DNA from 3 places in the Frateuria sp. GZRe12 genome. Region 1 is predicted to be linked to each of the others. Evidence: predicted binding sites of a transcription regulator. Region 1 holds the regulator's gene; each other region holds the start of a gene.

Region 1 (9,844 bases):
GCACGTTGCTAAAGCGGCTGGTGCTTGGCGCAAACGCGACGGTGGCCGACGCGATCGCGGCGACTGACCTGGGCCGGAACGGCGCGCTGGTCGATATGCAACGACTGGGCATCTTCGGTCGCCGCGTGCCACCCGAACATCGGCTGCGCGACGGCGATCGCGTGGAGCTGTACCGGATGCTGGTGCTCGATCCGAAGGAGGCGCGCCGGCGCCGCGCCCGCTGAAATCAGCGACTGCCGTTGTCCGGCGGCGTCGAGCCGCTGTCGTCGGTGCCGTTGGTGTTCTTGTCGCCCTGGTTTTCGTCGACGGGGTAGGTGACGTGGTACTTCTTGCTTTCCTCGAGCATCTTCTCGGGATCCTGCGCGAAGAAGTCGCCGTCGGTGCGCACCAGCGTGTCGTTGTTGAAAGTGAGCGTGAAGGTGCGGATCTTGATCTTGCCGCCGCGGTGCTGCTGGGTGGACACGTAGTCCCAGCGGTTCTGGTTGAACGGCGTATGCACGGACGGCGAGCCCAGCAGCACCAGCACCTGATGCTTGGTCATGCCTGGCTTGAGCTGATCGACGTCCTTCTTGTCAAGGAAGTTGCCTTGCTGCACGTTGGGGACATAGACGAGTCCGCAACCCACCAGCGTAAGCGCCAGCATGGCGGAACCGAGCGTGCGAATCAGCTTGTGCATGCGTGTTTTGCGTCCGGATCGTGAAGGGGGCGATGATACACTAATGGCCTTGATACGCCGTGCGTGGAGCGAGCCATGGAACAGGAAACCAGAGAGCTGCGCCGGGTCGGCCTGAAGGTCACCCACCCGCGCATGCGGATCCTGCAGATCTTCGAAGAAGAGGGTGTCCAGCACCTCACCGCCGAAGACGTCTACAAGAAGCTGCTGGCCGAACAGGAAGACATCGGCCTGGCAACGGTGTACCGCGTGCTTACCCAGTTCGAGGCCGCGGGCATCGTGGTCAAGCACAACTTCGAAGGCGGCCAGGCCGTCTACGAGCTTGACCGCGGCAAGCACCACGACCACATGATCGACGTAGACAGCGGCAAGGTCATCGAGTTCGTCAGCGAAGAGATCGAGCGGCTGCAGAAGGAAATCGCCGCCAAGCACGGTTACGTGCTGGAGGATCACAGTCTGGTGCTGTACGTGCGGCCCAAGAACAAGGCCCGCTGATCCGAACCGCATGAGCGCGCCTGCGGCGGATGCTCTGCCGGGCCGGGAGAAGGCAGAGCCGCGCAAGCTGGCTCCCACCATTGAAATGCGGCGTACGGGGCGGGCATAAAAAAAGCCGCGGGAGGACTCCTGTCCACCCACGGCTGATCCGTTACCACATAGCGCTTCGGCAGTGCGAATTGCTCGCTGGCCGGGTGGCGCCGTTGGTACCGGCGGAACGGCATCCTGCCGTTCTTCGTGGCCACCGTCCCCACGGTGACCACGGCACGCCATCTTGCGACGGCGGCTCCCCCACATCGATGGACCGATGCTAACGAGCTGTTCACGACTCCGGTATTGGAAAAATTCCTATGCCAGCCGACCGGGTTCACGGCCGGACGTGCTGCTCCGCAGCAAAATCCGCAGGTGGACGCCTTGGCGGTCGGGCCTCAGCCGGAACAGGCCACCCAGCGAGGTGACGCGGTCGCGCATGCCCTGCAGGCCGCGGCCGCCGCGGGGCAGGCGGCTGGGCAGGCCCACGCCGTCGTCGCGGATGTCGAGCAGGGCCAGCACCACCCCATGGCGCTCGCCGATGCGCAGACGCAGGCGGAATTCGCTGGCCTGGGCGTGCTTGACCGCATTGGTGGCGCTTTCCTGTACCAGGCGGTACACCGCGATGCGGGTGTCTTCGTCCAGCAACCGCGGGTCGCCGCGCATGTCGGTGTGGAAGACGATGCCGGCGGTGGTCAGCAGGTCGCGGATCGGACCTTCGTCCAGCGCCCGCAGCAGGCCGAACTCGTCCAGCACCGCGGGACGCAGGTCGTCCAGCAGGCGATGCAGGGCGCGGCGCATGTAGCCGAGGATGGTGTTGATCGAGACGCTGATGTCTTCCAGCCCCGCCTGACGCAGGCGCACCTGCGCGAGTTTCATGTGGGTCTGGATGGCCGTGATGTTCTGGCCGAGCTCGTCGTGCAGCTCGGCGGCCATATGCCGGCGCTGGTTTTCCTCGGCCTGCAGGTTGCCGCGGGCCGCGTCGCGCAACTGTCGGGCGAGTTGGTCCAATCGACGGTTGACCGCGCCCAGGTAGACGTTCTGTTCGGCCACCCGTTCGCTGCTGCGGCGCAGGGCGTCGGTTGCCGCGCCGAGCATGAGCGCTCCGGTGCCAGCGACAGCCAGGAACAGATAGCCAGCGGCGCTCTGCGCATGCCCCGGCTGATGGTCGACCGCCGTCATGCCCAAGCACGAGATCAACATCGCCAGCGTGGCGCCGCGCCAGCCGTGGCGGAAGGCGAAGAACAATACCGGTGCCAGCGACAGCACTCGGGCGAATTCCGGCTGGGGCGCGGCGTGCTCCGATAGCATCAGCAACAGCGCCATCGCCGGCAGCATCACCAGCAGCCCGTCCATCACCAGGCTGGCCACCATCTTTCGGTTCGGTCGCGCACGCAGCAGCATGATCGACAGCGGCGCCACCAGCAGTACGCCCAGGTAATTCCCCAGCAACTCGCGGCCGAGCGCGCGCACCATCGCCGCGGGGGCCGCGCTTTCATGCAGCAGCGCCAGCAACACCGCATCGGCGGCCGCCACCGCACCGACCACCAGCACGGCCGAAAGCAGCAGGCGGGTGGCTTCCTCCGGGTCGCGCAGGCTGGCGTGCAGATTCACCCGGCGCAACAGCCACAGGCTTACCGCCATGATCAGCGGCTCGGGCAGGTCGCCGATCACGAAGGTCTCCCACCCCATGGGCAGGCCCGAACGCAGGTCCAGGATGGCGGTCACGGCCAGCTCGAGCCCCAGCAGCCAGAACCACTGCCGCACCGGCACGATCAGCAGCGCGGCGAAGCGCAGGCCGAAGGGCAACATCCAGTAAGGCTGTTGCGTAGGCAGCAGCGCCAGCCACAGCAGCGCGTAGACCACGCCGAGCAGCGGACCGGATTCGGGCAGGGAAAAAGGCTTCGATCGCATGCTGGCGATGGTACATGCGACTGTTGCCTGCCCAGCGCTCGGCGGATGGTTGGGCAGGGGCGGCCGGTCTCTTATAGACTCGGTGAGGCAGGGCCGGACGCGGGGGCGTCCGAAGCGGTTGAGCCGCGTACGGCGTACCGCCCGAAACAAGCAAGTCAGCGGGGCATCATGTACAGCATCGTTCTGGTCGACGACCACGCCATCGTCCGCGAAGGTTTCAAGCGGCTCATCGAACTGGAGCCGGATCTGGAAGTGATTGCCGAATGCCGTTGCGCCGACGATGCAGTGGACGCGATCAACCAGCGTCGCCCCGATCTCGTCGCGCTGGACCTGTCGCTTCCCGATGGCAGTGGCTTGCCACTGATCGAGCACCTGCACAGCCTGGCGCCGGATACGCATATCGTCGTGCTGAGCATGCACGACGGCGAACCCTACGTATCCGAGGCGCTACGTCGTGGCGCCAGCGGCTACGTCACCAAGGGCGCGGCGCCGGAGGAACTGGTGGCAGGTCTGCGCCAGGTGATGCAGGGCGAGACGTTCCTGAGTTCCGACCTGCGCCAGCGTCGTGCCGAGCGGCCCAGCGAGGCGCTCGATCCGGTCAACCGGCTTACCGCGCGCGAGCGCGAGGTGTTCCTGCTGCTGGCGGCAGGCAAGGCGCCCAAGCAGGTCGCGGCAGTGCTCGGGGTGGGCCAGAAGACCATCTATATCCATCGCGCCAGCCTGATGGGCAAGCTGGGCGCGGGTTCGGAACTGGACCTGTATCGGATGGCGAGCGAGCGCGGGCTGTTGTCCGAGCGCAAGAACTGACGGACCGGATGACGCAGGGTGGGCTTGTGTCCACCCTGACGCGCCCCGATGGTGAGCCGAAGCCCACCCTACGGGGCTCCTGTCAGGCGCTTTGCGCGCGCTCCAGCATCTGCTTGGCGTGGGCGCGTGTTTCGCGGGAGATCTCGACGCCGCCCAGCATGCGCGCCAGTTCGTCGCGGCGACCGGCTGCGTCCAGCTTCTCGATCTGCGTGCGCGTGGTGTCCCCGTCGCTGTGCTTGCTGACGCGCAGGTGCGCGTGGCCCTGCGCAGCGACCTGCGGCAGGTGAGTGACGCACAGCACCTGACGCTCGCCGCCGAGTGCACGCAACTTCTGCCCTACCACCTCGGCCACGGCGCCGCCGATGCCGGTGTCGACCTCGTCGAACACCATGCAGCCGATCGTGTCCTTGCCCAGCGTGGCGACCTCGATGGCCAGGCTGATGCGCGCCAGTTCACCGCCCGAGGCGACCTTGCGCAGCGCACGCGGCGGCTGGCCAGGATTGGCGCTGACAAGCAGTTCGCAGCGCTCGCGGCCCTGCGCATCCGGCTCGCCGTCGTCGACCGGCTCGAGGTCGACGACCAGCCGGCCGCCGGCCATGCCCAGTTCGCTCATAAGGGCGCTGACTTCCTCGCCCAGGCGAGCGGCGGCGGTGCGGCGGGCCCTGCTCAGCTCATCGGCCGCTTTCGCATAGCCGCTTTCCAGCCGCGCGCGATCGCTGGCGAGTCGCTCCAGCGCATCGCCGGCGCCTTCCAGTTCGACCAGTTCGGCCTGCAACGAGCCCAAGCGATCGTGCAATTCGGCGACGGGCAGGCGGTGTCGGCGCGCCAATTCGTGCAGGCGGGTGAGGTGGGTGTCGACGTCGGCATAGCGCTCAGGATCGAGGTCGACGTCCTGTGCGTAGCGCGATAGGCCGTCGGAGGCTTCGCCCAGCTGTATCTCTGCGTTGTCCAGCAGTTCCAGCAGGGGTGTGAGGCGCGGGTCCAGGGCGGCCAGCTTGCCCAACTCGCCGTGCGCGCGGCCGAGCGCACGGCGTAACGCGAATTCGCTGTCGCCGTCGAGCAGTTCCACCACGCCGGAGGCGCCTTCGGCCAGCCGGCCGGCATTGGCCAGGCGCTTGTGGCTGGCCTCGAGTTCGGACAATTCCTGAGCCGGCAGGGCCCACCGTTCGAGTTCGCCGACCTCGTGGCGCAGCAGTTCGAGCCGCTGCTCGCGGTCATCGCCACCACTGAGCTTGCGGATGCGCGCGCCCAACTCGCGCCACTGTGCGGCCAGCGCGCGCAACTGTCCCACCAGTTCCTCGTTGCAGGCGTAGGCATCGAGCAGATCGAGCTGGTGGCCGCGCGAGAGCAGCGCCTGGTGCTCATGCTGGCCATGGATCTCCACCAGCAGCGTGGCCAGCTCGCCGAGCTGGCTGGCGTTGGCCGGGCGGCCGTTGATCCACGCGCGCGAACTGCCCTCGGCGCGGATCACGCGGCGCAGCTGGCAGGCGCCTTCATCGTCCAGCTCTTCCCGTTCCAGCCAGGCGCGCGCCTCCGGCAGCGCCGTCAGGTCGAATTCGGCGATGAGTTCGGCGCGGTCGCAGCCCTCGCGCACCATGCCGCTGTCGGCGCGCGCGCCGGCCAGCAACATCAGCGCGTCGACCAGGAGCGACTTGCCGGCGCCCGTTTCGCCGCTGACCACGGTGAGACCCGGACCGAAGGCGACTTCGGCTTCTTCGACGACGGCGAAATGGCGGACGTACAGGGAAGTGAGCATGGCGTGGAATTGTACGGGCAGAAGGGGCGCGCAAGCGCGGCTACCGTCGCGACCGGCGTTCTTGCAAACTCGGCGGCGACACCTTATTTCTGTCCCGTCTCACCGTTTGTTACAGCGAATGACCCGACCCCACGACCTCGATGCCCGCGCCCGCCGCCTGCTGCGCACGCTGATTGCGCAGTACCTGGCCGATGGCGAGCCCGTCGGGTCGCGCACGCTGTCCCGATCGTCGGGGCTGGATGTAAGCCCGGCGACGATCCGCAACATCATGGCGGACCTGGAAGACGCCGGCCTCGTCGCCTCGCCGCATACGTCCGCCGGACGCATACCCACGCCACGCGGCCTGCGCCTGTTCGTCGACAGCCTGATCGAGTTGCAGCCGCTGCCGCGCGAGGACATGGCCCGGCTCAAGCGTGAGTTGCCACCCGGGCCCACGACCACCCGCGACCTGCTCGGCAATGTGTCCACGCTGCTTTCGGCGATGACCCACTTCGCCGGCGTGGTGACGGTGCCGCGCCAAGGTGACTTCCCCCTGCGCCACATCGATTTCGTGCCGCTGCCGGACGCGCGCGTGCTGGTGATCCTGGTGTTTTCCGACAACCAGGTGCAGAACCGCATCGTGCAGCTGGCCAGGCCGCTGGACAGCCGTGAACTGGAACAGGCCGCCAACTACCTCAACACCCATTTTGCCGGTCTGCGCGTGGACGATATCCGCGCCCACCTCTTGCGCGAGCTGCGCGAGGCCGGCAGCGAGCTCAACCGCCTTGTCGCCAGCGCGACGGAACTCGCGGCCGCCTCCTTCGCGCCGCAAGGTGGCGGGGAGGATGTCCTGGTGAGCGGCCAGACCAACCTGATGGGGTACGCCGAACTCGCCGACCTGGACCGTCTGCGCGAGCTGTTCGAGGCTTTCCAGAAGAAAAACGAATTGCTGCAGCTGATGGAGGTGTGCGCCCGGGCCCCGGGCGTGCGCCTGTTCATCGGCGAGGAATCGGGTTTTGCCGCGCTGGACGGGTGCAGCGTGGTGACCGCCAGTTACGGCGTGCAGGGGCGGGTCCTGGGCGCGGTCGGCGTGATCGGACCTACCCGCATGGCCTACGACCGGGTGATCCCGGTGGTGCAGGCGACTGCCGGATTGCTCAGCGACGCCTTGAATCGCGCCGCGACGTCCCTATAACCGCCCCCGGAGGGCGGGTTTCCCGCAGTTATCGGTGGCCGGCACGGATGTGCCGGTCAGGACTTTTGTTTGGGAGTAATGCATGCAGAACAACGAGCAGACGCCGGATCAGGTGCAGGAATCCGGTTCGCCCGGAACGCAGGGGTCCGATGCCCTGCAGGCGCGGATCGCCGAGCTGGAAGCGAGCAACGCCGAGTTGCGCGAGTCCGTGCTGCGCGAACACGCGGAACTGGAGAACCAGCGCCGCCGCCTGCATCGCGACCTCGAACAGGCACGCCGCTTTGCCAACGAAAAGCTGCTCAACGAACTGCTCCCGGTCTACGACAGCCTAGAACGCGGCCTGGCCATCGAGGGCGGTGACGCCGCCGCCGTGCGCGAAGGCCTGGCGCTGACCCTGAAGGCGCTGCTTAAGGTCGCCGAGACCCACGGACTGGTGCAGGTCGATCCGGTCGACCAGCCGCTCGACCCGGAGCGCCACCATGCCGTGAGCATGGTCGAAGCGTCCGGCAAGGCGCCCGGCACCGTAGTCAACGTGCTGCAGAAGGGGTACGTGCTCAATGACCGGCTGCTGCGTCCTGCGCTGGTGGCCGTCGCGAGGGATTGACGCATCGTTCGCTGAACACACAGGCGGGCCCGCGGCATTGAATCGCCGGAAGCGGGCCACCATCTGGAAAACCATCGCGGCCGCGGGGGCCGCCTAGAAAGCATTGGAGCTGAACACTATGGGCAAGATCATCGGCATCGACCTGGGTACCACCAATTCCTGCGTCGCCGTGATGGACGGCAGCACCGCGAAGGTGATCGAGAACGCCGAGGGCGATCGCACCACGCCATCCATCGTCGCCTTCAGCAAGGACAACGAAGTCCTGGTGGGCGCGCCGGCCAAGCGCCAGAGCGTGACCAACCCGAAGAACACCTTTTATGCGGTCAAGCGCCTGATCGGCCGCAAGTTCACCGACGCCGAGGTCCAGAAGGACCTGCACATCGTGCCCTACGGCATCGTCGCGCATGAGAATGGCGACGCCTGGGTGGAGACCTCCGACGGCAAGAAGATGGCGCCGCAGGAGATCTCGGCCAAGGTCCTCATGAAGATGAAGAAGACCGCCGAGGACTATCTCGGCGAGCCGGTCACCGAAGCCGTCATCACGGTGCCGGCCTACTTCAACGACAGCCAGCGCCAGGCGACCAAGGACGCCGGCCGCATCGCGGGGCTGGAGGTCAAGCGCATCATCAACGAGCCGACCGCGGCCGCGCTGGCCTATGGCCTGGACAAGAAGGGCGGTGACCGCAAGATCGCGGTGTACGACCTGGGCGGCGGCACCTTCGACGTGTCGATCATCGAGATCGCGGAAGTCGACGGCGAGAAGCAGTTCGAGGTGCTGGCCACCAACGGCGACACTTTCCTCGGCGGCGAGGACTTCGACAAGCGCGTGATCGATTACCTCGTCGACGAATTCCAGAAGGACCAGGGCATCGACCTGCGCAAGGATCCGCTGGCGCTGCAGCGCCTGAAGGACGCGGCCGAGCGCGCCAAGATCGAGCTGTCCTCCGCGCACCAGACCGAGGTGAACCTGCCGTACGTGACGGCTGACGCCTCCGGTCCGAAACACCTCAACATCAAGCTGACCCGCGCCAAGCTCGAGGCGCTGGTGGAAGACCTGGTCAAGCGCACCATCGAGCCGTGCCGGATCGCGCTCAATGACGCCGGCCTGCGCGTATCCGACGTCAACGAGGTGATCCTCGTCGGCGGCCAGACTCGCATGCCCAAGGTGCAGGAGTCGGTCAAGGATTTCTTCGGCAAGGAGCCGCGCAAGGACGTCAACCCGGACGAGGCCGTGGCCGTGGGCGCGGCGATCCAGGGCGGCGTGCTGGGCGGTTCGGTCAAGGACGTGCTGCTGCTGGACGTCACCCCGCTGTCGCTCGGCATCGAGACGATGGGCGGCGTGATGACCAAGCTGATCGAGAAGAACACCACCGTGCCGACCAAGGCCGCGCAGACCTTCTCCACCGCCGACGACAACCAGACCGCGGTGACCGTGCACGTGCTGCAGGGTGAGCGCGAGCGTGCCAGCGCCAACAAGTCGCTGGGCCGCTTCGATCTGTCGGGCATCGATGCGGCGCCGCGAGGCATGCCGCAGATCGAGGTCACCTTCGACATCGACGCCAACGGCATCCTGCACGTGTCGGCCAAGGACAAGAAGACCGGCAAGGAACAGAAGATCGAGATCAAGGCCGGCTCGGGCCTGTCCGAGGAGGAGATCCAGCGGATGGTCGCCGACGCCGAGGCAAACAAGGAAGAGGACAAGAAGTTCCACGAGCTGGTGGCCACCCGCAACAAGGCCGACCAGATGGTGCATTCCACCCGCAGCGCCCTGAAGGAGCATGGCGGCAAGGTCGGTGGGCAGATCGGTTCGATCGAAGAGGCGCTGTCGGAACTGGAAAAGGTCAAGGACGGCGACGACAAGGCGCAGATCGAAGCCAAGATGCAGAAGCTCGAGCAGGCCGCACAGGCGCTCTATGCCGCGGCCCAGGGCGGCGGCGGGGAAGCGGGTCCTCAAGCGGCGCCGGGCGGCGGTTCGGCGCAGCCCGACGACGTGGTCGATGCCGAGTTCACCGAGGTCAAGGACGAGAAGAAGTAACCCAAGGAAGTCGGCGTCGCCGATCCAGGCCCAGCCCGCGCCGGCTATCATGGCTGACGCGGGCTGCTTGTTGATCGGGCAGCCACGTGGATCGGTGCAGGACAGAGCAGGGGTTTGGTTCAAGTCATGAATGCAGCAACGGGAAAGCGCGATTACTACGAGGTGCTCGGCGTCGAGCGCACCGTCACCGAAGTCGAGCTGAAGAAATCCTTCCGCCGCCTGGCGATGAAATACCACCCGGACCGCTGCCCGGACGATCCCTCCGCGCAGGAGAAATTCAAGGAGGCCAAGGAGGCCTACGAAGTCCTGTCCGACACCCAGAAACGCGCCATGTACGACCAGCACGGCCATGCCGC
Region 2 (9,844 bases), on a different contig from region 1:
ACGAGGTGTCCATGCCCGCCGTCGTCCGCGTCGCCCTGCCGGTTCCGCTCGCCCGCCTGTTCGACTACCTGCCGCCCGCGGGCGGCGTGGCGGTCGGCAGCCGCGTGCTGGTGCCGTTCGGACGCAAGAAGATGGTCGGCGTTGTCGTGGCCGGCGACGTCGAGGCGGCCGTGGCCGGGGTGCGGCTCAAGTCCGTGCTGGCGGTACTGGACGAGGGCCCTCTGCTCGATGCCGAGCTGATGCATACCCTCGCCTGGGCGGCCGATTACTGGTTGGCGGCGCCGGGCGAGGCCTACGCCAACGCGCTGCCACTGGCGCTGCGCGAGCCACGCCCGCTGCCGGAAACCACCGACCCCTGCTACGCGCTCACCATGGCCGGGCAGAGCGCGCGCGATGCGGGCAGCCGGCGCGGCTCCAGCCGGGCGCTGCTCGACCTGCTCGCCGTGGCGCCGCTGGGCGCCGCCGAGCTGGATCTCGCCCTGCCGGGCTGGCGCCCCGCCGCGCGGCGCCTGCTGGAGGCGGCACTGGTCGAACAGCGTGCACCCGAGGCCGCGGAGCCGGCGCCCTCCCCCGCCCCGCCGCTGAGCGCCGAACAGGAGGCTGCCGTGGCGGCGGTCGCCGGCGCCGCCGGCCACTTCCAGCCATTCCTGCTCGACGGCGTCACCGGCAGCGGCAAGACCGAGGTCTACCTGGCGCTGATCGCCCAGGCGTTGGCGGCAGGCAGGCAGGCGCTGCTGCTGGTGCCGGAAATCGGGCTGGCCCCACAGACCGTGCGCCGCCTGCGCGAGCGGCTGGGCGTGCCGGTGGAGGTGATCCATTCCAACTTGGCCGAGGGCGAGCGCGCGCGCGCCTGGCTGCGCGCACGCAACGGCGAGGCGCGCGTGGTGCTGGGCACCCGCTCGGCGGTGTTCACGCCACTGCCGCAGGCCGGCCTGATCGTGGTCGATGAGGAACACGACGGCGCCTACAAACAGCAGGAAGGCTTCCGCTACCACGCCCGCGACCTGGCGCTGGTGCGCGGCCGCGCGCTGGGCGTCCCGGTGCTGCTGGGCTCGGCCACGCCGTCGCTGGAGACGCTCGCCAACGTCGAGGCCGGCCGCTACCGCTCCCTGCACCTGCGCGCGCGGCCGGGCGCGGTGCGCCCGCCGCAGGTGCAGATCGTGGACATGCGCGCGCAGCGGCTGGACCACGGCCTGTCGCCCGCGCTGCTGGCCGCGGTGGCCGAGGCAGTCGGCCGCGGCGAACAGGCGCTGGTGTTCCGCAACCGTCGCGGTTATGCGCCGGTGCTGCTGTGCCACGCCTGCGGTTGGCATGCCGAATGCCCGCGCTGCGAGCGCCCGATGACCCTGCACGCGCAACGCCGCACCCTGGTCTGCCACCACTGCGACCGCCATGCGGGCGTGCCGCCGGCTTGCCCTGCCTGCGGCGGTGCCAAACTCAAGCCCCAAGGCCAGGGCACCGAGCGGCTGGAGGAAGCGCTCACCGCACGCTTTCCCGACGTGCCGGTGCTGCGCATCGACCGCGAGACCACGCGCCGTCGGGATGCGTTCGAGCAGTTGCTGGACGGGCTGCAGGACGACGCGCCCGCGATCCTGGTCGGCACGCAGATGCTGGCCAAGGGGCACGATCTGCCCAACCTCACGCTGGTCGCCATCGTCGGCGTGGACGAGGGTCTGCACAGCATCGATTTCCGCGCGGGCGAGCGACTCGCCCAACTGGTGGTGCAGGTGGCCGGCCGCGCCGGGCGCGCGCGCAAGCCTGGCCGCGTGCTGCTGCAGACCCACCATCCCGAACACCCGCTGCTGCGCGGCCTGCTCGCGCACGGCTACGCCGCGGCCGCGCGCGAACTGCTGGCCGAGCGGCGCGATGCGCTGCTGCCGCCCTACAGCCACCAGGCGCTGCTGCGCGTGGAAGCGCACCAGCGCGCAGCGGTCGATGCCTTTCTCGCCGAGGCGCACGCGGCGCTGCCGGCCGATCCGTCGCTGCGCATCGCAGGACCCATGCCCGCGCCGATGCCGCTGCGCGCCGGGCGCCATCGCGGGCAGCTGCTGGTCGAGGCCGACGCCCGCGGCCCGCTGCATGCCGCGCTGCGGCCCTGGCAGCACGCGCTGGCCGCGCTGCCGTCGGCGCGCAAGGTGCGTTGGTCGATCGACGTCGACCCGATCGACCTTTACTGACGGTTCCCTGATCGATGCAGGAGCGCACCTGCGCGCGGCCGCGCGGTGGGACGCGCATGGCAGGGGATTCGGCTTCCGCATGCCGCGGTGGGACAATGGGCGCACGCATCCTTGCATGAGGCAGGCCCATGGACGACGGCCCGGCGCTTCCCCACGTCGTGATCCTCGGCGGCGGCTTCGGCGGGCTGGCCGCCGCCCGCGACCTCGCCGGTGCCCCGGTACGCGTCACCCTGGTCGATCGACGCAACCATCATCTGTTCCAGCCGCTGCTCTACCAGGTCGCCACCGCCGGGCTGTCGGCGCCCTCGATCGCCGCGCCCCTGCGGCAGATCCTGCGCAAGCAGGACAACGTGACCGTGCTGCTGGACGAAGCGCTGGACGTGGATCTCCAGGCGCGCCGCGTGCGCTTCGTCCACGAGTCGCTGGACTACGACTTCCTGATCGTCGCCACCGGCGCCACCCACGCCTACTTCGGCCACGACGAATGGGCGCGCTGGGCACCCGGCCTGAAGACGCTGGACGATGCCTTCGCGATCCGTCGCCGCGTGCTGCTCGCCTTCGAGCGGGCCGAGCGCGAGAACGACCTGGCCGAACGCCGGGCCTGGCTGAACTTCGTGGTGGTGGGCGGCGGCCCGACCGGCGTGGAGCTGGCCGGCACGCTGGCCGAGATCGCCCGCCACACGCTGCCGCGCGAGTTCCGACGCAGCACGCCGCACAGCGCGCGCGTGGTGCTGGTCGAGGCCGGTCCACGGTTGCTGGCGGCGTTCGATCCGGCGCTGTCTGCCAAGGCGCAGCAGCAGCTCGAGCGCCTGGGCGTGGAGGTGCGTACCGGCACCACGGTGACCGCCATCGACGACGCCGGCGTGTGCCTGCAGGACACGCCGCTGGCCGCCCATACCGTGCTGTGGGCAGCCGGCGTGGCCGCCTCGCCGCTCGGCCGCCGGCTTGGCGCGCCGGTCGATCGCGCCGGCCGCGTGCGCGTAGCAGCAGATCTCAGCCTGCCCTCGCATCCGGAGGTATTCGTGATCGGCGACCTGGCCTGCGTCGAGCGTGCGGACGGTTCGCCGGTGCCAGGCGTGGCACCGGCAGCCAAGCAGATGGGTCACCACGTTGCGCGGTGCATCCGCGCGCGCGTCGACGCCGAGTCGACGCCCGCTCCGTTCCACTACCGGGACCAGGGTGCGCTCGCCACCATCGGGCGCATGGCCGCGGTGGCACAATTCGGACGGCTGCGGCTCTCCGGCCCGCCGGCGTGGTGGGTCTGGCTCGTCGCCCACATCTACTTCCTGATCGGCTTCCGCAACCGGATGGTGGTGCTGCTGGACTGGGCCTGGGCCTACTGGACCTACGAGCGCCACGCCCGCATCGTCACCGGTGCCGACGCGGATGACGTGCCCACCGCGGACGAGCGCCCCTCCGACATCCCCTGACACACGGACCCCATCGTGCCTTCCCAACTCGAACAACTGCGCCAATACACCACCGTCGTCGCAGACACCGGCGATATCGATGCGATCGCCCGCTGGCGGCCGGTCGACGCGACCACCAACCCGTCGCTGCTGCTCAAGGTGGTCACGCAGAGCAGTTTCGCCCCCCTGCTGGAGGAGTCGCTGGCCTGGGCGCGCGCCAAGAGCCATTCGCGCGAGCAGCAGCTGGTGGATGCCGGCGACCACCTGGCGGTGGCGGTCGGGCGAAAGATCCTGGAGCTGGTCCCCGGGCGCGTGTCCACCGAGGTGGATGCGCGACTGTCGTTCGACACCGACGCCAGCATCGCCAAGGCCGAGCGGCTGATCGGGCTGTACGAGGACGCCGGCATCAAGCGCGACCGCGTCCTGATCAAGCTGGCCTCGACCTGGGAAGGCGTACGCGCGGCGCGCGAACTGGAGCGTCGCGGCATCCAGTGCAACATGACCCTGCTGTTCGCGTTCGAACAGGCGGTGGCCAGCGCCGAGGTGGGCGTGTTCCTGATCTCGCCGTTCGTGGGCCGCATCATGGACTGGTACGTGGCCAATACCGGGGTCAAGCAGTACGCGCCTGACGAGGACCCGGGCGTGCAGTCGGTGCGACGCATTTACCACTACTACAAGACCCACGGCTACGAGACCGTGGTGATGGGCGCGAGCTTCCGCAACGTCGGCCAGATCCAGGCCCTGGCCGGCTGCGACCGCCTGACGATCAGTCCCGACCTGATGGAGCAACTGGATGCGTCGGACGAGCCACTGCCGCGCCGCATGGCCGACGATGGCACCCGTACGGAACGTCCCCCGGCCATCGACGAGGCGCGCTTCCGCTGGGGCATGAACGAGGATGCGATGGCCAGCGACAAGCTGGCCGAAGGCATCCGCAAGTTCGCTGCGGACCAGCGCCAGTTGGAGAAGCTGCTGGCCGAGCGGCTCTGACGCTCCTTGCTTCTTCCGGGGAGGGGCGGAGCGGTCCGGCTCACCCCGAATCCCCTCTCCGGATGAGAGAGAAGAAGCAGAAGCGCAAAAGGCAAAAGCGGCCGCGAGGGCCGCTTTTGTCATCTGCGGTGATGGCGCAAATCAGAACAGCGCGCGCATCTTCTTCATCGCGTTCGCCTCGACCTGGCGGATGCGCTCGGCCGATACGCCGTACTCATCGGCCAGGTCCTGAAGCGTGGCCTTGTTCTCGTTGAGCCAGCGACGCTGGATGATGTCGCGCGAGCGCTCATCCAGCTTGGACAGCGCGCTGGAAAGCGTCTCCAGCTGGTTGTCGGCCTGATCGGCGTCGGACACGTTGTCGTACGGGTCGGCGCCATCGTCGACCAGGAAGGCCGCCGGTGCCGGCTTGGCATCGTCGTCCGCGTCGGCAGGTGCCTCGAAGCCGATGTCGCGACCGGACAGGCGCGATTCCATCTCGCGCACGGTCGCTTCCGGCACGCCGAGATCCTTGGCCACCACGCGCACTTCCTCGGCGTTCATCCAGCCCAGGCGCTTCTTGCTCTTGCGCAGGTTGAAGAAGAGCTTGCGCTGGGCCTTGGTGGTGGCAACCTTGACGATGCGCCAGTTGCGCAGGATGAACTCGTGCATCTCGGCACGGATCCAGTGCACCGCGAAGCTGACCAGGCGCACGCCCTGGTCCGGGTCGAAGCGCTTGACCGCCTTCATCAGGCCGATGTTGCCTTCCTGGATCAGGTCGCCCAGCTGCAGGCCGTAACCGGAGTAGCCACGGGCTACGTGGACCACGAAACGCAGGTGCGACATCACCAGCTTCTTGGCCGAACCCAGGTCGTCTTCTTCGTTGAAGCGGCGCGCCAGCGCCTGCTCCTCGTCGTGGCTGAGCACCGGGATACGGTGCACGGCGGAAATATAGGCGTCCAGACTGCCAACAACGCTGGGGATCGGCAGGTTGGCGGTCACCAAGGCTTGGGACATGTGGAACCTCCGGCAAGTAAATCGCAGCTTAGCACTCTAGTATAGAGAGTGCTAAAGGGGCGAAAAGTTCGCTGCGAGATTTAATGTACCGAATCGTACAGCAATATGGGCGGCGCGGCCAGCCCTTGCTGTGCGGTCGTGCAGCCATTGTTTACCCTGGGCGATCTATCGGTCGTGAACTGACCCGCTGGCGCGCTCAGGCGCGTAGGGAAAGCGCGTCGCGTGGTGGCAGCGACCAGTCGATGGGCGGCTGTCCGCGGCTTTCCAGATAGCGGTTGGTGGCGGAGAAGTGGCCATTCCCGATGAAGCCACGATGGGCCGACAGCGGCGAGGGATGCACCGAACTCAGCACCAGGTGGCGATTCGGGTCGACCAGGCGTCCCTTGCGCTGGGCATAGGCGCCCCAGAGCAGGAACACCAACCCCTCGCGCTCGCGGTCGAGCGCCGCAATGGCGGCGTCGGTGAAACCTTCCCAGCCCTTGTTCTGGTGCGCGCCGGCGCGGCCCTGCTCGACCGTCATCACGCTGTTGAGCAGCAGCACGCCCTGGTCGGCCCAAGGGGTTAGGCAGCCGTGGTCCGGGCGCGGGATGCCGAGGTCGCGCTCTATCTCGGCGAAGATGTTGTTGAGCGAAGGCGGCACCGGCACGCCGGGCCGCACCGAGAAGCACAGCCCATGCGCCTGGCCGGGGCCGTGATAGGGATCCTGGCCCAGGATCACCACGCGCACCTTGTCGAAGGGCGTGTGGGCGAAGGCATTGAAGATCTCCGGCCCCGGTGGATAGAGCACCTTGCCGGCTCGCTTCTCAGTGCGAAGGAAATCCGCCAGCGCGCGCATGTCCGGGCGTTCCAGGTAATCGCCCAGGCGCGCCTTCCAGGAAGGCTCCAGGCGGACGCGTTCGGCTTCGGCGGTATCGCTCACGCGCCTTCGGTTCGCTGGCGCAGGTGCCGGGCCACCCGCAACTGGAACAACAGCTTCGTGACCAGCAGCTTTTCCTCGACCGGCTTCTCGACCAGGTCGTTGGCCCCAGCCTTGAGCAGCGCGGCCTGGTTGGCGGGGTTTTCGTCGCCGGTCATGACCAGCACCGGCAGCGCACCCTTGCCATAGCCGAACTGGCTGCGGATGCGTTCGAGCAGGTCGCCGCCGGTGAGCTCGCCCTTCAGGCTGACGTCGGTGAGCACCACGTCGGCGCCGATCCGGCCTTGCGCGCGATCGGTCTCCAGCATGGCCAGGGCGTCCTCCACGCTGACCACGTGGCGCACGGTCAGGCCGATCTTCTCGAGCATGCGGCGGGTGGCCAGCGCCACTACGCGGCTGTCCTCCACGTACAGCACGGTGCCCTCGGCGGTCGCTTCCGGCCGCACGTAGCCGCGGATGAAGTCGGCCAACGCCTGGAAGCCCAGCGACTTGTCGAAATAGTCGGTGACGTCGCCCAGTTCGCGCTTGTGCAGGCGTGCGTCGACATCGCCGGAAACCACCACGATCGGCACATAGGCCTGGGCCGATTCGCGCACGTGGCGCGCCAGTTCCAGCCCGTCCATGTCGGGCAGGCGCAACGCGATGGTGATGAAGTCGAACGAACCCCGCTCGATCAGTTCGCGCGCCTCGGCGCCGCTACCGCAATCGACCAGTTCGGCTTCCGGCAATTCGGTCTTGAGCACGCGCGTGATCAGCTGGCGCACCACCTTGGAGCCATCCACCACCAGCACCCGCGGAGCGGTGCCGGCGCTGCGGCTGCCAACGTCTGCATTCATGCCCCACCCATCCACATCCGAACCCCGTGTACGCCCCGCGCGCACCCGGGACTATCTTGCACCATCACGCCTTGCACGGGTTGCGAAGGCGGTCACTAAGGGAGCCTAGGCGGCCTTGCGCAACTGCCGCGCGCTGACCAGCCGCGCGCCGATCCAGCCCAGCACGGCCGAGGCCAGCGGCACGGCCAGCAGCAGCCACCACGGCAGCGCGCCAAGGTTGAGGCTGCCGCCATAGGCGCGGTCCAGTTCCGCCGCCGGGCCGGCGAGCGACAGTTCGATCGCCAGCGCCAGCAGCGAGGCCAGCACGCCGCCGAACAGGCCGTACCAGATGCCCGCATACAGATACGGCCGGCGCACGAAGGCGCGGCTGGCGCCCAGCAGCATCTGTACGCCGATCTCCTCGCGCCGGCTGGCGATGTCGGTGCGGACGGTGTTGCCGACCACCAGCAGCGCGGCCAGCGCGAGCAAGGCGGCCAGCACCAGCACCACGCGATGGCCAACGCCCAGCAGCGCATCGAGTCGCTGCCGCCACTGGCCGCTATCCTGCACCAGGTCGACCGCGCGCTCATCGCGCAGCGCTTCGACCAGCGACCCCACCGCGGCCGCGTCGAGCCCGGCTCTGGGTTGCACCACCAGAACCCACGGCAGCGGATTGGCCTCGTCGAGCGCGTGCACGGCGCCGGAAAAACCCTGCAGCGTGGCAAGTTCGTCCAGGCCCTGCTGCGGGGACTTGACGGTCACTGCCGTCACGTCGGCGCGGCCGCGCAGTTCGCCGGCCAGCAGATTGGCCTGCGCACCGGCCTGGTCTGTCTTCAGGAATACGCTGATCGCCGGGTTCTGGCCCAGCGCGCCGCCCATCGACTGCACGTTGGCCAGCAACAGGTAGAACGCGAGCGGGAGTGCCAGTGCCAGGCCCAGCACGGCCACGGTCATCAGCGTGCCAAGCGGGCGGCCACCGAGCCGGCGCAGGCTCGCCACCGCGCTCCAGCCGTGGTGCTCGCGCCAGCCGGCGAAACGGCGGGACTGGCTGCGCTCGCTGCGCGGCGCGGCCTTTTCGGTAGCGGCAGGCGCGTTCACAGCACCTCCTCGCCCGGGATGTCGGCCACCAGCCGGCCGTGGTCGAGCACCACCACGCGCTTGTGCATGCGCTTGATCAAGGGAAGATCGTGGCTCGCGATCAGCACAGTGGTGCCGATGTCCTGGAATTCGGCGAACAGGCCCATGATCTCCACCGCCAACTGGGGGTCGAGGTTGCCAGTCGGTTCGTCGGCGATCAGCACCGCCGGGCGCGCCACGATGGCGCGCGCGATGCCGACGCGCTGCTGTTCGCCGGTGGAGAGCGAGTCGGGCAGCTGCCGCTCGTAGGAAAGCAGGCCGACCTTTTCCAGTGCGGCGCGCACGCGACGGCTGCGTTCGGCGGGCGCGATGCCGCCGATCAGCAGCGGCAGCTCCACGTTGGCGAATACCGTGCGGTCCATCAGCAGGCGGTGGTCCTGGAACACCATGCCCAGCCGGCGCCGCAACTTCGGGATGCCGCCGCGGCCGACCTTGGCCAGGGCCTGGCCGTCGACCACGATCTGCCCGTGAGAGGGCCGCTCGATCAACGCGATCAGCTTGAGCAGCGTGCTCTTGCCGGCGCCCGAATGACCGGTGACGAAGGCCATCTCGCCCGCCGCCACCTCGAAGGACAGTTGCGAAAGCGCCTCATGGCCGCCCTCGTAGCGCTTGCTCACCTGGTCGAAGCGGATCACCGCGTGTGGTTCCTTGTCCCGCACCAGGGGCAAAGGATACGGGATGCACGGGTCGGAAAGGCGGGCTCCCGATGCAGGAGCCCACCTGCGTGGCGATGCCTCCAGCGGCATCACCTGCAATGGGCTCCTGCCGCACCCGGCGGGTTCGGTGCGCTCAGCGCCCGGTGAAGAGGCGCGTCAGACGGCGGAAGAAGCTCGGCTTCTTGGAGGGCGCATCACCCACGCCCGACTGCACCGTCACCTGTCGCGACGGCCGTGACGGACCTGCGCCACGCTCGCGCGGCGGCTTGCGCTCGCCATGCGACGCGCGGTTCTCCGGCGCAGCCTGTGTCTGGGCCGCAGCATTCTCGCCGCCCTCGCGGCGGCGGCCTCGCCCACCGCGGCGACGCCGACGCTTGCGCGCGCCGTCCCCATCCACGGCCGGCGCGGCGTCCGGTGCCGCGGGACCGGCAGCCACCACGCCCGGTTGCGGCTCGGTCGCGACGGCGACCTCGCCTTCGGCGCGCGGCGGACGCGGGGCACGCGGCGGACGGCCGTCGCGCGAACCACGCTCGCCACCGCGACCGCCCTGGCGCGAGCGACCACCGGACGACTTGCGCTCGTCGCCGCGCGGCTCGACCTTGTCGCCGAATTGCGCGCTGTCGGCGGCCGCCTCGGCGGCGAATTGCGGGTCGATCTCGCGCGGCTTGGGCATCACCAGCATGTCCGCCTCGACCGTCGCCACCGGTATCTTCTGCCCGATGTAGGTCTCGATATCCGGCAGGCTCATCGC
Region 3 (9,844 bases), on a different contig from region 1:
GCGAGGGTGTGCGTGCGCCCGTCCAGGTCGGGCAGGTGCACGACCGGCGCCGGCTGACCGACCAAGTCCGACCCGCGCCGTTCGCGCGAAGCGTGCTGCAGCCAGCCGCCGGCTGCGGCGGCGAGCACCGCCAGGGCGAGGATCAGCCAGCTCGCGCGGGTCATCGGGGAGCCTGCTCATGATCTCCAAGTGCCCCGCGCCGGGAACTGTTTGCGCGCAGGCCAAGGAAGAACGAAGGAGTGGACGTCCGTCCACGACTGAGTGATGACGCCGGCCTGTGGGCAAACAGTTCCGGCCCGGATGGGTTGCCATCGAATGGCCGCCATGCGGCAGCGCGTGGCTTGGCCTGCCAGCCAGGCAGGCCGGCGCCACGCACTACCACCTGACGACCACTCGATGACAACGCGGGGTACTTGGAGGTCATGAGCAGGCTCCTAGCGCGCCGCCTCGGTCAGGGCTTGTTCGACCAGCCCGGAAGTGAGCACCGTCGGCAGCTTGCGTCCCTCGCCGCCACCGCGCGGGAACACCACGTACAGGGGCACGCCCGGCGAGTGGTAGTGCTCCAGGAAAGCGGCAATGGTGGGGTTGACGTCGGTCCAGTCGCCCTTCATGTAGACCGCGCCGGTCCGCTCCAGCAGCGCGCGGAAGGCGGAGGTGTCCAGCACCGTGTGCTCGTTGGCCTTGCAGGTGACGCACCAGTCGGCGGTCATGTCGACGAACACCGGGGTGCCGGCGGCACGCAGTTCGGCCAGCTTCTCCGGGCTGTAGGCGACCGTGCCGGTGTCGGCCTGTGCCGCGCGCACCGGCGGCGGCAGCTGTGCCAGTACGTACAGCGGCGCCGCGGTGGCCAGCAGCGCCAGCAGCACCGGCGCGCGCACCAGGCCGGCGCGGCCGCGGCTGCGCTCGAACCACCACAGGGTCAGCGCCAGGAACACCGCCGCGACCAGCAGCAGGCCTACCGCGTCGGCGCCGCGCTGGTTGGCGAGCACCCACGCCAGCCAGGCGGCGGTGAGATACATCGGGAAGGCCAGCAGCTGCTTGAGCGTTTCCATCCAGCGGCCCGGCCGTGGCAGCCGCCGCGCGAGTGCCGGCACGAAACCGACCGCCAGGAACGGCAGCGCCAGGCCGAGACCGAGCGCCACGAACACCAGCAGTGCGTATGCGGCCGGCGCGGCGAAGGCAAACGCCAGCGCGCTGCCCATGAACGGCGCCGTGCAGGGGCTGGCCACCACCACGGCCAGCACGCCCGTGAAGAAGTCGCCTGCCATGCCGCTGCGCGAGGCGAGCCCGGCGCCGGTATTGCCCAGCGACGCGCCGAATTGCACCAGCCCGGACATCGACAGGCCCACCACCAGCATCACCAACGCCAGCATGCCGACCAGCAGCGGCTGCTGAAGCTGCGTGCCCCAGCCCAGCGCATGGCCTGCCGAGCGCAGGGCGAGGATGCCCAGGCCCAGTGCCACGAAGCTCAGCAGCACGCCGGCGGTGTAGGCGATCGCGTGGGCCCGCGCGCGGGCCGGGCTCTCGCCGCTCTCCAGCAGGCCGACCGCCTTGATCGACAGCACCGGCAGCACGCAAGGCATCAGGTTGAGCACCAGGCCGCCGCCAAGTGCAAGCAGCAGCGCAAGCCACAGGCTGGTTTGCAGTGGGCCTTGCCCGGCGGTAGCCGGCGGAGCCTCGGGTGCGATGACCGTGGGCATGCCGGTCGCGGGTCGCGCGCCGCCGAGGTCGACGTCCAGCGCGCGCGTCATCATCGGATAGCACAGCCCGCCGTCCTGGCAGCCCTGGAAGCTGGCTTCCAGCGCCAGCCGCGTGCGGCCGCCGACGTCACCTGCGACGGTGACCGGCAGCTCCAGCTCGTTGAAGTAGACGGTGACGCTGCCGAAGTGCGGATCATCCTTACGGGTGCCGGCCGGCCACTGCGGGGTGAGCGTCAGGCCCTGGCCGTCACGCAGCTGCAGCCGGGTCTGGTCGCGGTAGAGGTAGTAGCCGGGTGGCATGGTCCAGCGCAGCAGCAGGTGGTGCGGATCCTGTGCCAGTGCCTCAAGCCTGAAGGCCTGCTCGGCCGGCAACGGGGCATCGCTGCCCGCGGAGCCATGGGTTGCGCCCAGGCTTTGCAGCGCGGCGCCGAGCGATCCGCCGCCGCTGGCGGCGGTGGCCATCGGCAGCGGCAGGTCCAGTTGCTCGGTATGCGGGGGGTAGCAGATCTTCGGATCGACCTCGTGGCAACCCTGGAACTGCACACCCAGCCGCAGCCGCGTGCTGCCTGGCGCGAGCGTGTACGGCACGCTGGCATCGATCGCGTGGTGATAGATCTCCACGTCGCCCAGGTATTCGTCGTGGTGCCTTTCGCCGTCCGGGAACGTCGGTGCGCCCAGGGTCATCCCATCGGCGGGCTTGAACTTCATGCGGCCGCGGTAGAGGTAATAGTCCGGCGCGATGTCCCAGTGCAGCTTGAGCACCCCCGGGGTGGAGGCGTCGGTGGAGAGCCGGTAGGCCTGGGTGACGGGCAGCAGGCCGTCCTCTTCCTGTGCGAACGACGGACGCGCCAGCGCGGCCAGGCAGAACAGCACCAGCAACAGCGGCAAGCGGGCGGCCAGGCGGCCGGTCATCGGGCGCATCGCGTCTCCAGCGGCACGGGGAAGGAGATCCATTATGGACCCATCGCGCCCCGGGCCTGCCGGCGTTGCGGCCTTATGTCTCCTCGACCGCCAGCGGCGAAAGCGGGCGGCGCGGACGCACCAGTCCGGTGGTGAGCGCGGTGCCCAGCAGGATCACCGCACAGCCGCCGAGCATGCGGGCAGTCACCGGTTCGTCCAGCAGCAGCGCGCCCCACAACACGCCGAAGGCGGGAATCAGGTAGGGGATCACCATGATCCGCACGGCGCCGACCCGGGCCAGCACCCAGAAGAACAGCACGTAGGCCAGCGCGGTGCACAGCACGGCCAGTCCCGCGGCCGCCAGCCACGCCTGCATCGGCGGCGCCTTGTCCGGCCAGGCCAGCACCGTCGTCGGCAGCAGCGCGAGCGCGGCGACCATGTGGCTGCCGACCGTCACCACCAGCGGTGTGACGCCGGCCAGGCGCAGGTGCGTGTAGTGCACCGCGTAGCCGTACAGCACGGTGGCCGCGACGCAGGCAAGCAGCGCGAGCCCCGCGCCCGGCGCCAACGCCAGGCTGCCCTGGGCCAGCCAGAGGATGCCGGCAAAACCGGCCACGAGCCCGGCCCCGCGCCAGGCATCCAGCCGCTGGCCCAGCCACAGCCAGCCGATCAATGCGGCGAACATCGGCGTCATGCCGTCGATGATCGAAGCCAATCCGGCCGGCAGGCTGCGCGTGGCGAAGGTGAACAGCAGGAAGGGCAGCGCCGAGTTGGTCAGGCCAACCACGGCGATCGGCCACCAATGGGCGCGCCATTCGGCCAGCCGCCGACGCGAGGCCAGCAGCGGCAGGAAGCACAGCGCTGCGCCGATGGCGCGCAGGCCCGCCAGCGGCAGCGCGCCGAAGGCGCCCGCTCCCATGCGCATGAACAGGAACGAGCCGCCCCACAGGGCGCCCAGCGACAGCAGGACGGCGAGATCGGTCTTTTTCATCTCGGGGAGCAGGGAGCGGGGAACGGGGGGGAGCCAAGTTTGCCGGGATACCACTGACAAGGGCTGTCAGCAGTCTTGCGCCGCTTCGTCAGTGGCGTCGCGGATCCAGTCCAGGTACGGAGCATGGGCGTGCGCGATGGGCACGGCGATGAGTTCGGGCAGGTCGTATGGATGCAGCGCCAGCAGGCGCGTGCGCAGGGCGTCGAAGCGCGCGTCCGTCGTCTTGATCAGCAGAAGCTGCTCGCTGTCGGTGGTGACCTCGCCCTGCCAGCGGTAGGTCGAGGCGATGCCGGGCAGGCGGTTCACGCAGGCGGCCAGACGCTCGGCCACCAGCGCCTCGGCGATGCGCCGGGCGCTGTCGGCGTCGGGACAGGTGCAGTAGCAGAGCAGGACGGAGGTGCCGGGCATGGCGCGAGATGGTAGCCCCTCTCCTGCGCGGAAATGGATCGAGGCACGGCACCGCATCCCTCCCTTTTGCCGAAAGCCTGTAGCGCTCCCGACCGATGAGCGGGCAACCCTTGAAACCCCGTCCGCACCACCCCACGTGCAGTGCCATTCGCGCTTCACCCTCTTGCAGGGGCGGATTGCGTCGCTAGAATTGGCACTCACCATCACCGAGTGCTAACAGCACCCCGGTGATCCTCACCTTCTTTCAACCCGAACTGTGGAGTCCCATCCATGAGCAAACTGCGTCCGCTGCACGATCGCGTCATCGTCAAGCGCCTGGAAGAGGAGCGCGTCTCCGCCGGCGGCATCGTCATCCCCGACAGCGCCACCGAGAAGCCGACCCGCGGCAAGGTCATTGCCGCCGGCACCGGCCGCATCCTCGAGGACGGCAACGTTCGTCCGATGAGCCTGAAGGAAGGCGACACCGTGCTGTTCGGCAAGTACGCCGGCCAGGAAATCAAGATCGACGGCGAAGAGCTGGTCTTCCTGAAGGAAGACGACATCGTCGCGGTGATCGAAGGCTGATCAGCCTCTCCCGCCCGACTCTCCGCAATCCACCCATCGAATTCGAAGGATAAAGACACATGGCAGCCAAAGAAGTCCGCTTCGGCGAAGACGCCCGCTCGCGCATCTTGAAGGGCGTGAACACCCTGGCCAACGCGGTCAAGGTCACGCTGGGCCCCAAGGGCCGCAACGTCGTGCTCGAGAAGAGCTTCGGCGCCCCGACGATCACCAAGGACGGCGTGTCCGTCGCCAAGGAGATCGAACTGGCCGACAAGTACGAGAACCTCGGCGCGCAGATCGTCAAGGAAGCCGCCTCCAAGACCTCCGACGTCGCCGGTGACGGCACCACCACCGCCACCGTGCTGGCCCAGGCGTTCATCCAGGAAGGCCTCAAGGCCGTCGCCGCCGGCATGAACCCGATGGACCTCAAGCGCGGCATCGACAAGGCCGTGGTCGCGGCCGTGGGCGAACTGAAGAAGCTCTCCAACCCGACCGCCGACGACAAGGCGATCGCGCAGGTTGGCACCATCTCGGCCAACTCCGATTCCAACATCGGCGACATCATCGCCACCGCGATGAAGAAGGTCGGCAAGGAAGGCGTGATCACCGTCGAGGAAGGCTCGGGCCTGGAGAACGAGCTGGACGTGGTCGAGGGCATGCAGTTCGACCGCGGCTATCTGTCGCCGTACTTCATCAACAACCAGGCCAGCCAGCAGGTCGAGTTGGACGATCCGTACATCCTGATCCACGACAAGAAGGTGTCGAACGTCCGCGAGCTGCTGCCCGTGCTGGAGGCCGTCGCCAAGGCCGGCAAGCCGCTGCTGATCGTCGCCGAGGAAGTCGAGGGCGAGGCGCTGGCCACGCTGGTGGTCAACACCATCCGCGGCATCGTCAAGGTCGCCGCCGTCAAGGCGCCGGGCTTCGGTGACCGTCGCAAGGCGATCCTGGAAGACATCGCGATCCTGACCAACGGCCAGGTGATTTCCGAGGAAGTGGGCCTGCAGCTGGAGAAGGCCACGATCAACGACCTGGGCCGCGCCAAGCGCGTGGTGATCACCAAGGAAAACACCACGATCATCGACGGCGCCGGCGAAGCCGAGCGCATCCAGTCGCGCATCGGCCAGATCAAGGCGCAGATCGAGGAGACTTCCTCCGACTACGACCGCGAGAAGCTGCAGGAGCGCGTGGCCAAGCTGGCCGGCGGCGTGGCCGTCATCAAGGTCGGTGCCGCCACCGAGGTCGAGATGAAGGAGAAGAAGGCCCGCGTCGAAGACGCCCTGCACGCCACCCGTGCGGCCGTCGAGGAAGGCGTGGTGCCGGGCGGCGGCGTCGCCCTGATCCGTGCGCTCAAGGCCGTCGAAGGCCTCAAGGGTGACAACGAGGACCAGAACCTCGGCATCGCGATCACCCGCCGCGCGCTGGAAGCGCCGCTGCGCGCGATCGTCGCCAACGCCGGCGAAGAGCCCTCCGTGATCCTCAACAAGGTCAAGGACGGCTCGGGCAACTTCGGCTACAACGCGGCCACCGGCGAGTTCGGCGACATGGTCGGCATGGGCATCCTGGATCCGACCAAGGTGACCCGCACCGCGCTGCAGCACGCTTCGTCGGTTGCCGGCCTGGCGATCACCACCGAGGCGATCGTGGCCGAGCTGCCGAAGAAGGACGAAGGCCACGGCGCTGCCGGTGGCATGGGCGGCGGCATGGGCGGCATGGGCGGCATGGACTTCTAAGTCCGGCTTGCACTGCAGTACTTGAGAGAACCCCGCCTCGTGCGGGGTTTTCTTTTTTTGCCGCGGGGCCATGGGAGCGCACCTGTGCGCGGCCGGGGGCGTCAACTTTTTGGGTGGGCCAGTGGTGGGCCCTCCGCGACTGGGCTCGCCTGCCGCGGGCTTCCGATCGCCTGTCGGCGGGTCACTTTTCTTTGCGGGCCCAAGGAAAAGTAACCAAAAGAAACGCCCTTGCGCAGCCCGGGGTGAGATAAGAGCCAGGCGCCATCACGCCCTGCCGGGTCGGTCTCTTGCTCATAGTGGAGCTGCCGCCGCTTTACCGACGGGCGCTCGGGAGCCGGGGCAAGAGAGGGTACGCGCGAGTTGTGCGGGTGGCACGCGCCTGGCTCCCTCTCCTGTCCGGGAGAGGGTCGGGTTGAGGGGCGGGGCTGGCGGGGATGGCCGCGAGAATGGGCGTTCACTGCAACCGTGCCGGTGGCTGGTCCACAATGGTCTTTCCCCCAAAGGCGGCAGTCTCCCCATGCTCTTCCGCTGGTTCGAATCCCTGATCGACCCGTTCAAGGAGCCGGTCGACGTCATGCCGCCCGCGACGCCCGGGCGCTTCTACCTCTTCTACCTGCGCCAGGTGTGGCCGATGTTCGCCGCGGTGCTGGTGGTGGGTTTCTTCGTCTCGATCATCGAAGTCTCGCTGTTCGCCTTCATCGGCAGGCTGGTGGACATGGCCAAGGCGGCCGAAGGCGTGGCGTTCTTCCGCCAGCACAGGCGGGAACTGGCCTGGATGGCGTTCGTGGCGCTCATCGCGCGCCCGCTGTTCAACGCCATGCACGACCTGCTGGTCAACCAGGCGATCGTGCCCAACGTGACCGCCCGCATCCGCTGGCAGAACCACCGCTACGTGATCCGCCAGAGCCTGGCGTTCTTCCAGAACGACTTCGCCGGGCGCATCGCCAACCGCATCATGCAGACCGGCAGTTCGTTGCGCGAATCGGCGGTGCAGATCGTCGATGCGATCTGGTACGTGGCGATCTACACCGGCAGCGCCATCGTGATGTTCGCCCAGGCCGATGTCTGGCTGGCGGCGCCGCTGGTGCTGTGGCTGCTGCTCTACATCGCCACGCTGGCGTTCTTCATCCCGCGCACGCGGCAGCGTTCGTGGAAGGCCTCGGAAGCGCGCTCGAAGCTGATGGGGCGCATCGTCGACGGCTACAGCAACGTGCTCACGCTCAAGCTGTTCGCGCACACGCGGCGCGAGGAGGCCTATGTCGCCGACGCACTGCGCGAGCAGGTCGACAAGACGCGCGCCATGACGCGCCAGACCACCGCGATGGACGCCACCATCACCACGCTCAACGGCTTCCTGATCGTGGGCACCTCGGGCCTGGCGCTGTGGTTATGGAGCCATGGGAAGGTGACCGTCGGCGCGATCGCACTCTCCACCGGACTGGTGATTCGCATCAACAACATGTCCGGCTGGATCATGTGGGTGGTCAACGGCATCTTCGAGAACATCGGCACGGTGCAGGACGGCATGGCGACCATCGCGCAGCCGCGCGCGGTGCAGGATGCGCCGGGCGCGATGCCGCTGGACGTCACGCGCGGCGAGGTGCGCTTCGAGGATATCCACTTCCACTACGGCAAGGCTGGCGGCGTCATCTCGGGTCTCGACCTCGCCGTGCGCGCCGGTGAGAAGATCGGCCTGGTCGGGCCTTCCGGCGCGGGCAAGTCGACGCTGGTGAACGTGCTGCTGCGGCTGTACGACCTGGAGGGTGGACGCATCCTCGTCGACGGCCAGGACATCGCCCGCGTCACCCAGGAAAGCCTGCGCTCGCAGGTCGGCGTGGTCACCCAGGACACCTCGCTGCTGCATCGCTCGATCCGTGACAACCTGCTCTACGGCCGGCCCGACGCCAGCGAAGCCCGGATCGCCGAGGCGGTGCGCAAGGCGCGCGCGGACGAGTTCATCCCGACGCTGTCCGATGGTGAAGGACGCCGCGGCTACGATGCCTACGTGGGCGAGCGCGGCGTGAAGCTGTCCGGCGGCCAGCGCCAGCGCATCGCGATCGCGCGCGTGCTGCTTAAGGATGCGCCGATCCTGATCCTGGACGAGGCCACGAGCGCGTTGGACTCCGAGGCCGAGGCGGCGATCCAGGAGAGCCTGGATCTGCTCATGCAGGGCAAGACAGTGATTGCCATCGCGCACCGTCTGTCGACGATCGCGCGAATGGACCGCCTGGTCGTGCTGGACAAGGGCCGCATCGTGGAGAGCGGCACGCACGCCCAGTTGATCGCGCAGGGTGGTCTGTACGCGCGTTTGTGGGAGCGCCAGACCGGCGGCTTCGTCGCGGTGGAGGATGCGCTCGCCTGAGCGGGCAATCCCGGCAAGCGGGATTGCCCGCCCGGGGTCAATGTCCGCGCGCGGCGCGCAGTTTCTCGCGGGCCTTTGCGTTGAGGTCACCGGTCGGGCCGGCCCCTTCGGTGGGCGTGTCGACCGTCGCATCGGCCGCCTGCGTTTGCTTGAGCAGGCCTCCCAGGCCGAGCGGTTGCGTGCCCGAGGCGCCGGTCGTTGGCGCGGTGGCACCCAAGCCGGCACCCGCATTCGGGTTCATGCCCGGTGCGGTGGCGCCGGCCTGGGTCGAACCATGAGCTGTCGTCTGGGCAGCCCCGCCCGGGATGACCTGCGCAAAGGCAGGGACGGCGAACACGCTGGCGCCGATGAAAGCGGCAAGCAGGGTCTTTTGCATGGGATCCTCCATCGAAGTCTTGCCGCGGATCTCGCGGTCAGGGCGACACTAGAGCGGTTTGCCCAGCGCGTTCCGAACTGGCCTGATGACGCTTAAGCGGCCAGACAGATGGCTGAACGGGACGGTCGAGGTCGTTGGAACGGCAGGGCGGCTCCAATCCCGCGGTCCCCATGGACGGGCGCCGGTTGGAGCCGACCCTGCGAGGGCCATCAATGACCGTGGGCATCCGCCTTGGCGCGCACCTTGGCGTCGGCACCTACCGAAGCTCCGGTCGCGGTGCTTGCGGCGTCGCCGACGGAACCCGCCGTCCGGCTGGTGCTGTCGATGGCCGCATGGGCACTGTCACTGACCTGGTCGCCTACGCCTCGCGCCGTACCTTCAGCCCGGTTGGCCGTCGCGCCGGCATCGACGGTGGCTCCTGCGCGGATGCCGGCGTTGGCGTCTGCGCGTTGATCGCCTGCGCGAACGCCCGTCGAGCCGTTGGCGGACGTGTCGACCTCGGCCCTGCCGTGGCGGTCGAGCGTGCGGTCGGTGCGCTCCGTCGCGCGACGCGTGGCATGGCGCGCGTCACGGTCGGCACGCTGCAGGGTCTGGCCCGGCTGGGCGCCAAGCTGGCCGGGCGCGCCACGCACGGCTCCGCTGGCGCCGGCGCTCACGCCCGCGCCGGCCCTGCCGGCGGCACCGAGATCGACCTGCGCCAGGGCAGGCAGGACGGCGAACACGCTGGCACCGATCAAAGCAGCAAGCAGAGTCTTATGCATGAGATGCCTCCAGTGTGGGAAAACCGCGGAATGTTCTCCGTGGTAGCCACGACCCTAGGCAGGCTTTCCCGAC

Evidence for each region. Region 1 encodes HrcA, which represses chaperone genes, less so after heat shock. Its sites were predicted from a motif close to TTNGCACTCNNNNNNNNNGAGTGCNAA; they were not measured.
Region 2: rpoH (RNA polymerase sigma factor RpoH) is a predicted target of HrcA. The motif match lies at 5,598-5,624, and genes of this name have one in related genera.
Region 3: groES (co-chaperone GroES) is a predicted target of HrcA. The motif match lies at 4,190-4,216, and genes of this name have one in related genera.

The regions. Positions count from the first base shown of each region.
Region 1 is NZ_JBHZGI010000001.1:449,193-459,036, reverse strand. Features, by position in the region: gene ACFWZ4_RS02080 (RnfH family protein) at 1-224, shown strand, start outside; gene ACFWZ4_RS02075 (outer membrane protein assembly factor BamE) at 227-676, opposite strand; gene fur (ferric iron uptake transcriptional regulator) at 752-1,168, shown strand; gene ACFWZ4_RS02065 (MASE1 domain-containing sensor histidine kinase) at 1,517-3,112, opposite strand; gene ACFWZ4_RS02060 (response regulator transcription factor) at 3,281-3,919, shown strand; gene recN (DNA repair protein RecN) at 4,002-5,675, opposite strand; gene hrcA (heat-inducible transcriptional repressor HrcA) at 5,794-6,849, shown strand; gene grpE (nucleotide exchange factor GrpE) at 6,932-7,453, shown strand; gene dnaK (molecular chaperone DnaK) at 7,572-9,488, shown strand; gene dnaJ (molecular chaperone DnaJ) at 9,615-9,844, shown strand, end outside.
Region 2 is NZ_JBHZGI010000002.1:217,265-227,108, forward strand. Features, by position in the region: gene ACFWZ4_RS06725 (primosomal protein N') at 12-2,177, shown strand; gene ACFWZ4_RS06730 (NAD(P)/FAD-dependent oxidoreductase) at 2,306-3,607, shown strand; gene tal (transaldolase) at 3,623-4,576, shown strand; gene rpoH (RNA polymerase sigma factor RpoH) at 4,718-5,569, opposite strand; gene ung (uracil-DNA glycosylase) at 5,766-6,488, opposite strand; gene ACFWZ4_RS06750 (response regulator) at 6,485-7,321, opposite strand; gene ftsX (permease-like cell division protein FtsX) at 7,427-8,398, opposite strand; gene ftsE (cell division ATP-binding protein FtsE) at 8,395-9,072, opposite strand; gene ACFWZ4_RS06765 (DEAD/DEAH box helicase) at 9,227-9,844, opposite strand, start outside.
Region 3 is NZ_JBHZGI010000004.1:48,430-58,273, reverse strand. Features, by position in the region: gene ACFWZ4_RS10695 (TlpA family protein disulfide reductase) at 1-164, opposite strand, end outside; gene ACFWZ4_RS10690 (protein-disulfide reductase DsbD family protein) at 435-2,621, opposite strand; gene ACFWZ4_RS10685 (DMT family transporter) at 2,695-3,591, opposite strand; gene cutA (divalent-cation tolerance protein CutA) at 3,658-3,999, opposite strand; gene groES (co-chaperone GroES) at 4,270-4,563, shown strand; gene groL (chaperonin GroEL) at 4,623-6,272, shown strand; gene ACFWZ4_RS10665 (ABC transporter ATP-binding protein) at 6,790-8,634, shown strand; gene ACFWZ4_RS10660 (hypothetical protein) at 8,672-9,010, opposite strand; gene ACFWZ4_RS10655 (hypothetical protein) at 9,220-9,771, opposite strand.